Regions from separate parts of the Pseudocitrobacter sp. CD920760 genome, predicted to be linked through region 1. Evidence: predicted binding sites of a transcription regulator. Region 1 holds the regulator's gene; the other holds the start of a gene.
The links. The regulator Fur, encoded in region 1, represses iron uptake genes when iron is present. The targets are predictions, from matches to a motif close to ATAATAATGAGAACNACTATCAA.
Positions count from the first base shown of each region.

Region 2: sodA (superoxide dismutase [Mn]) is a predicted target of Fur. The motif match lies at 2,812-2,834, and genes of this name have one in related genera.

Region 1 is NZ_CM173490.1:1,555,276-1,559,491, forward strand. Features, by position in the region: gene chiP (chitoporin ChiP) at 1-893, shown strand, start outside; gene chiQ (ChiQ/YbfN family lipoprotein) at 945-1,277, shown strand; gene fur (ferric iron uptake transcriptional regulator) at 1,391-1,843, opposite strand; gene fldA (flavodoxin FldA) at 2,126-2,656, opposite strand; gene ybfE (LexA regulated protein) at 2,807-3,100, opposite strand; gene ybfF (esterase) at 3,230-3,994, opposite strand; gene seqA (replication initiation negative regulator SeqA) at 4,179-4,216, shown strand, end outside.
Region 2 is NZ_CM173490.1:5,146,448-5,150,663, forward strand. Features, by position in the region: gene cpxA (envelope stress sensor histidine kinase CpxA) at 1-50, shown strand, start outside; gene yiiM (6-hydroxyaminopurine reductase) at 87-761, opposite strand; gene kdgT (2-keto-3-deoxygluconate transporter) at 879-1,862, opposite strand; gene sodA (superoxide dismutase [Mn]) at 2,119-2,739, opposite strand; gene rhaT (L-rhamnose/proton symporter RhaT) at 3,110-4,144, shown strand; gene rhaR (HTH-type transcriptional activator RhaR) at 4,145-4,216, opposite strand, start outside.

The sequences.
Region 1 (4,216 bases):
ATCAGGGTGCAGAAGCGGGCGCGAACTTTGATTACGGCGATGCTGGCGCGCTGAGCTTCTCCTACATGTGGACCAATGAATATAAGGCCCCATGGCATATCGAAATGGATAATTTCTACCAGAACGATAAGCGCACGAAAGTCGATTATCTGCACTCCATCGGTATGAAATATGACTTCAAAAATGACCTGGTACTGGAAGCGGCATTTGGTCAGGCGGAAGGCTATGTCGATCAGTACTTTGCCAAAGCCAGCTACAAATTTGATATCGCCGGTAGCCCGCTGTCTACCAGCTATCAGTTCTACGGTACCCGCGATAAAGTGGATGACCGCACCGTAAACGATATTTATGACGGCACCGCGTGGTTGCAGGCGCTGACCTTCGGTTACAAAGTGGGGCAGGTTGACCTGCGTCTGGAAGGGACCTGGGTTAAGGCTGAAGGCCAGCAGGGCTACTTCCTGCAGCGTATGACGCCAACCTACGCCTCCTCTAACGGTCGCCTCGATGTGTGGTGGGATAACCGTTCTGACTTCAACGCCAACGGCGAAAAAGCGGTGTTCTTCGGTGCGATGTATGACCTGAAGAACTGGAACCTGCCGGGCTGGGCTGTAGGTGCATCATACGTCTACGCCTGGGATGCCAAACCGTCTACCTGGCAGATCAACCCGGACGCGTACTACGACAAAAACAAAACTATCGAAGAGTCTTCTTACAGCTTCGATGTGGCATACACCGTACAGGAAGGCCGCGCGAAAGGTACTCTGTTAAAACTGCACTTCACCCAGTACGACAACCACTCGGATATCCCGAGCTGGAGCGGTGGTTACGGCAACATCTTCCAGGATGAACGTGACGTGAAATTTATGGTTATCGCACCGTTCACCATCTTCTGATAAGTATTCAGGCGGGCCGCAGAGCCCGCCGTGTCGTATAAGGCTAATAACATGAAAAAAACAGTGATGATTGCTGCGCTGGTCGCGGCGCTGGCGGGCTGCGCTCAGTCTGAAGCACCAAAAGAAGATACGCGTTTAAAAGATGCCTATAGCGCCTGTATCAACACCGCAGAAGGCTCGCCGGAAAAAATCGAAGCCTGCCAGCAGGTGCTGAACGTGCTGAAGCAGGAGAAGGCGCACCAGCAGTTTGCCAATCAGGAGACCGTGCGGGTAAGCGATTATCAGGCGTGCATTCTGGCGAGAAAAACCGGTAACGATCAGGCCGTGAAGAAAGATTGCGGGTTAATCTGGCAGGAAATTCGCAGTAATAACACGACAAAGTAAGACAATAAGGCCTGCACAGAGCCGGGGACCTAAAGCGTCTCCGGCTTTTTTTGTCTTTACAGAGGCAATAAAAAAGCCAACCCGAAGGTTGGCTTTTCAGAATCTCGAAGAAATTACTTCTCTACGCCATCGTGCGCGTGTTCATCTTCGCGGCAGTCGCCCTCAGCACAGTGACCATACAGGTACAGGCTGTGGTTGGTTAAGCGGATACCGTGTTTCGCGGCAATTTCACGCTGACGAGCTTCGATGGAATCATCGCTGAATTCGATAACCTTGCCGCAGTCGAGGCAGATCAGGTGATCGTGATGGTGTTGTTGAGTCAGTTCGAAAACGGACTTGCCACCTTCAAAATTATGGCGCGTGACAATGCCCGCGTCATCAAACTGGTTCAGAACGCGGTAGACGGTCGCCAGACCAATCTCTTCACCCATGTCGATCAGGCGTTTGTATAAGTCTTCCGCGCTGACATGGTGATTGTCTGGTTCCTGAAGCACTTCCAGGATCTTTAACCGGGGAAGTGTGACTTTCAGGCCAGCCTTCTTTAATGCGGTATTGTTGTCAGTCATGCGGAATCTGTCCTGTTGCTAAACGATTGACTTCCAAACGCGGAAGTATCACAGAGAGTGCACCGAGTGTAATGCGTCTCATTATAGAATGACGCCTTCTAAATGAAAACAGCAAGACCTGGGCGAATAAAGATTTCGAAAACGAGGCTTGACCAGCAAACTCGCTAAATTCAGAAGATATTGTACAGATTTACGCTCAAAAGTTAAAAAATTGTAGCTATTATTTTGATTGCTTCTACCTATTAATGCGGCGTGATTTGAAAAGTCACGCCGCATCAAGAATCAGGCGTTTTTGATCTCTTCCAGATGCAGCTCTTCAGAAATCTGTTTTACCCATTTTTCTACACGTTCAGCGGTCAGTTCCGGCTGACGATCTTCATCAATAGCCAGACCTACGAAGTGGTCGTCATCGGCCAGGCCTTTAGAGGCTTCGAAGTGGTAACCCGCTGTTGGCCAGTGGCCGACGATGGTCGCACCGCGCGGTTCGATGATGTCGCGGATAGTGCCCAGCGCATCACAGAAGTATTCCGCATAGTCTTCCTGGTCGCCGCAGCCGAACAGTGCAACCAGTTTGCCATTGAAATCAACTTCTTCCAGCGTCGGGAAGAAATCGTCCCAGTCGCACTGGGCTTCACCGTAGTACCAGGTAGGGATACCCAGCAGCAGAATGTCGAATGCAGCCAGGTCTTCTTTGCTGCTCTTGGCAATGTCATGCACGTCGGCAACGTCTTTACCAAGCTGTTTCTGAATCATTTTTGCAATATTTTCGGTATTGCCGGTGTCGCTACCAAAGAAAATGCCAACGATTGCCATGAGTTAAATAACCTCTTGAAACTTAATGATATGGTGGTGGCGTATTGCCCACAGATAAGGGCAATCATAGCAGAACAGAGAAGGGTGCGGAATCAGCAATCGTACCGGACTGCACACTCTGCTACATGAAAGCGGGATTTTATGAAATTTTCAGAGCTTTTCCTGCGCGCGAAGCAGGGCTAACTGGCTCATCAGAATCTCTTCGATAAGCTCACTGCGACTCATATCGCGCGCGGTTGCCAGTTCGTTCAGGGCATCTACCGCATCGTTATTGAGTTTCAGCTCGACGCGCTTCAAACCGCGAACTTTATCGCGTTTTAATTGATTACGCTTATTGATGCGCAGCTGTTCGTCACGCGAAAGCGGATTGGTTTTGGGTCTTCCCGGCCGACGCTCATTTGCGAACAAATCAATTGTCGTTCGGTCCGTTTGTTCTTTTGCCATGATTCAGAGTGACTTCGGGGAAACAAGCTACCGGGAAACGCCCGGTGCAGACAGCGCGCAATCATACATCAGTGCAACCGACACGCCAACGACCACGGCCATAATGGCGCGCGGTCGTTGAGTTTTTAATCAGTCTGCTAAATATCGGCGGATGGCGCGCAGCACCGCGTCCGGTTTTTCCGCATGCACCCAGTGGCCAGCGCCTGCAATGACGTGCGCACGCGCCTGTGGGAATTGCGAGAGCAGGTCGTTACGGTAAGTTTCGGTAACATAAGGCGAATTTCCGCCGGGGATAAACAGTGCCGGATGATCCCACGCCGGAATCGTCTCCCAGCCGACGATGTGCGGGTACTGATCCCACAGCACCGGTACGTTAAAGCGCCACTCGCCGTCAACAAACGACTTCAGCAGAAACTGAATCACACCTTCTTCGGCTAAAAATTCGCGCATCACGGTTGCGGCCTGCTGGCGTGAGGAGACACCTGCGTTGGTGACTGCGTTAATCGCCGCAAAAATCTCATCGTGGCGACGCACATGATAATCCACCGGCGCGATATCAATAGCGACCAGATTATCGATGCGTTCCGGGGCTAGCGCGGTCAGGGCCATCACCGCTTTGCCGCCCATCGAGTGACCAATCACCGTGGCTTTCTCGATGTTGTGGGCGTCGAGGGTATCCAGCAGATCCTGGGCCATCGCCGGGTAGTTCATCTCATCCGCTCGCGGAGAAAGACCGTGATTACGCATATCCACTTGCAGGATATCGTGGTCGGTCACCAGGTCGCGCGCCAGTACGCCAAGGTTGTCCAGGCTGCCGAAAAGGCCGTGAACGAGCAGAATGGGGGAATTATTGTGCAGGTTTTGTGCAGATTGCGCTCGGGTATTCAATTTCATAGCAAAGTTCTTTTTTTCGCTCTGTCGGGTTAGGGTATTATGTTGGACATTCTCACGTTCAGGGGCAAGATACGATTTTTATCCCATTTTTGCCGCTATCCTGGTATGACGCTATCCGCTGTTGGGTTTTGAACATATAATCCCAGCAACTTGTATTCAGAAAAAATAATTGCACTGGATTAAGATGAAAACGATCGAAGTTGATGACGAACTCTATCGCTA
Region 2 (4,216 bases), 1.7 Mb from region 1:
TGGGTGGTTTGCGGTTAACGATTTGGTTGCCGTTGTATAAGCGGACGTAATCAGCACTATGCCCGGTGGCGCTTCGCTTACCGGGCCTACTTACCCCACAATCTCCGCGAATTATCCTCAATCTTGCCGCTAAGTACCCGCTTCTGCATTGTTCTCGTCCAGCTTGTCGATAGCCCTGCCGCCGACATCAACCGATGATACTGCTCTTCATCAAACGGCATATGCCACGCAATTGCTGCCGCTTCATGTACGGAAACCTCGCTCAGCCGCGAAACCAGCTCCAGCGGTGCATCGCTCGACACCTGCCCCGGCGCGACCACGCGATACAACCAGCCCACTTTGCCACGGCTTTGCATCTGTGAAGACATATCGGCAATACCAAAATGGTAGTTCAGCTTGAAGCAGGGTGAACGCGGCTGGCTGATCTGAATCAACGCCTCGCCCCAGCGGAAAATATCGCCGATAAAGGCCTCTTTTTCCGTCAAACCGTGCGTTGAAATATTTTCGCCAAACGCAGGCGCATAGAAGAGATCGGCCTGATCGGGAAATTCGCGCATCCACTCTGCGTAATGTTCGCGAGGATAGTGGCACAGCGCGCGCTCCGGGCCACCGTGGATTTTTTTCTCTGCCTGCTCATCGCCCGCCAGCCCCAGTTCGGTCAGCGTCAGCTCGCCGTCTACCTGCACCTTAGCAATCGCACTTGGGCGGCTACCGTCGTAGTCGCGGATGGTGCCAATAAAAACCTCAACCGGATAATGCATCTCGTCACCCTGTTTCACGGAAATCACTGCCTAAAGGCTCGCTGGTTGCAGGGGGAAATTCAATCTTTTTTTGCTATTAAAAAACCGGCCATAAAGGCCGGTTTCTACGCGCAAAAGCTATTTCACGCGGTGACGTAAGTCCATCTGCACTCTTTCCGCTTTCGCATAGCGAGACCAGATGGAGGTAACAATCGGCACCAGAATCGAGGTCACAATTACCGACGTTGCGACCAGCGATGTGGCGGCTGGCGCCATCGGTTTAAATGCCGGTACCATCTCTGCAATCAACACTGGCGTGGCGACCGCGGCCCCAGCCGAACTGGACGCAGCAATTCCCGCTGTGCCGTCACCGCCGCCGATGAATTTATCCGCCAACATCAGTGGGATACCGGTGATGATAATCACTGCCACCCCGAGCAGAATGCCCAACAGCCCGGTTTGAGCAATCACACTCAAATCAATGGTATTCCCTAATGCGAAAGCGAAGAACGGAATCAGCGTCTGCACCGCTTTGGTAAAGAAATCGCGCAGCTCAGGGTCAAGATTACCGAGCGCAAAACCAATCAGGAACGGCAATACCGCGCCAACAAACACATGCGGTTCAAACGAGGCAATCCCCGCTGTACCGAGAATAATCATCGTCATCAGCGGGCCGGACTCCAGCGACATCAATACAAACGCGCCCGATTCCTCTTTGGTGCCGTACTGTTGCATGATAGACGCGTAAAGCCCGCCGTTGGTCATATCCATCGAGGCGACCAGAGCCAGCGTTGATAACCCAGCAAAGAATCCCACTTCAACGCCGTGGACAGGCAGCAAGCGAGAGGTCACCGCAGCGACAACCCAGGCGACCAGAATTTTGGTGATGACCAGCGTACCCGATTTACGCAGCACCGTACCGGTCGCGCTGAGTTTGATGGAGGCGCCCATACAGAAAAACCATACCGCCAGGATCGGTACCGTTCCGGTGATCATCCCGTTGGTGAACGAGCCAAAATATTTACCCGCGCCCGGAGAGAAAGTGTGGCAAAGCGCCCCTAAAAACAGTGGCACCAGCATCATGCCGCCAGGAATTTTTTCTATCGCACGTTTAATTTGCATCGTCATCATCCTCATCCAGGATCGCTAATTTTTTGCCTGGCGGGTTTTCCTGAAACGGCTGAAAAACTCGTCTTCGATGATGAGATGCTAGACATTCATCGTACGAATAAAAGTGACCCAACATACAAATTAAAACAATATTTCATTTTTTACGGGATCGCGTTTCTTAGATGAGTTCCTGATAAAAAAAGCCCCCGCAGGCTTACCCAACGGGGGCTTTCGTACCTCACCTTACGGCAAGGCTATGGATAAAAACTTATTTTTTAGCCGCGAAACGTGCAGCAGCTTCGTCCCAGTTCACCACGTTCCAGAACTCTTTGATGTAGTCCGGGCGGCGGTTCTGGAATTTCAGGTAGTAAGCGTGTTCCCAAACGTCCAGGCCCACAATCGGGAAGCCAGATGCGCCAGAGATAGCTTCACCCATCAGCGGGGAATCCTGGTTAGCGGTAGAAACAACAGCCAGTTTGTCGCCTTTCAGCACCAGCCATGCCCAACCGGAACCGAAACGGGTTGCAGCCGCTTTTTCGAATTCTTCTTTGAATTTGTCAACGGAACCGAAATCGCGCTCGATAGCCGCTTTCAGATCACCCTGCAGGGTGGTGCCTTTTTTCAGGCCTTTCCAGAACAGGCTGTGGTTAGCGTGGCCGCCGGCGTTGTTGCGCAGGAACGTTCTTTTTTCAGCCGGGATCTGGTCCAGTTTGGTGATCAGTTCTTCAGCAGACAGGGAAGCGAACTCCGGCAGGCTTTCCAGCGCGGTATTCGCGTTGTTCACGTAGGTCTGGTGGTGTTTAGTGTGATGGATTTCCATCGTCTGCTTATCGAAGTGCGGTTCCAGGGCATCGTATGCATAAGGCAGTGATGGCAGGGTATAGCTCATAATCTTCTCCATTATTGTCGGGCGGCAAAGTGTTAACGCCGCGTAAGCAGTTGGTTCATTATAGTTAATTAAATGATATTGAAAATGATTATCAATGCCGTAGTTTTTATAAGGTTATAACTTTTTGTTATGTGACTGATTTTACGGGGCTTACAGGTCATAAACGCGTTGCCTATCAATGAAAAAGGCACAACCGCCTCGCTTTTTACACAGAATGTAAAAGTGTGAAGCCACTCACTACGACTTTGCTCTGATGGTCATTTTTTGAATCTCAGTGGCAATTACCGGAAGGTTATTAAATCGCATACTTTTTAAGCTCAATGGGTTGGCAGGAAGCCTGAACCAACAACAACCCGTTGAGGAAACAATAATGAATAATGCGATTATGATGGGCATTTTTTGGCATTTGATAGGCGCAGCCAGTGCAGCCTGTTTCTATGCCCCCTTCAAGAAGGTCAAACACTGGTCCTGGGAGACGATGTGGTCCGTTGGCGGCACCGTATCGTGGCTTATTCTCCCCTGGACAATCAGTGCCCTGCTGTTACCCAATTTCTGGGCCTATTACGGCTCATTTAGCGCCTCAACCCTGATGCCGGTCTTTCTCTTCGGCGCGATGTGGGGCATCGGCAATATCAACTATGGCCTGACGATGCGCTATCTCGGCATGTCGATGGGCATCGGGATTGCGATTGGCATTACGCTGATTGTTGGCACGCTAATGACGCCGATTCTGAACGGTAACTTTGATGTGCTGATTAACACCAAAGGCGGCCGCATGACGCTGCTGGGCGTGCTGGTTGCGCTGATCGGCGTGGGCATCGTCACCCGCGCGGGCCAGTTGAAAGAGCGCAACATGGGCATTAAAGCGGAAGACTTCAACCTCAAGAAAGGGCTGGTGCTGGCAGTGATGTGCGGCATCTTCTCAGCGGGGATGTCATTCGCCATGAGTGCTGCAAAACCGATGCACGAAGCGGCGGCTGCGCTGGGCGTTGACCCGCTCTACGTCGCGCTGCCTAGCTACGTCGTTATCATGGGCGGCGGCGCGCTGATTAACCTCGGTTTCTGCTTCATTCGTCTGGCAAAAGTTAAAACCCTGTCGGTAAAAGCTGACTTCTCGCTGGCAAAACCGCTGATCATCACCAACGTATTGCTCTCCGCGTTGGGCGGCCTGATGTGGTATTTGCAGTTCTTCTTCTACGCCTGGGGCCACGCCAAAATTCCGGCGCAGTATGAATACATCAGCTGGATGTTGCACATGAGCTTCTACGTGCTGTGCGGCGGTCTGGTTGGGCTGGTACTGAAAGAGTGGACCAATGCAGGTCGCCGTCCGGTCGGCGTGCTGAGCGTCGGCTGCGTGGTGATTATCATCGCGGCGAATATTGTTGGGCTGGGTATGGCCAGCTAATCAGGCAACCACTCCGGTACGATGACGCCACTGACCTGGCGTCATCCCCACCTCGCGGTTAAACACCACCGA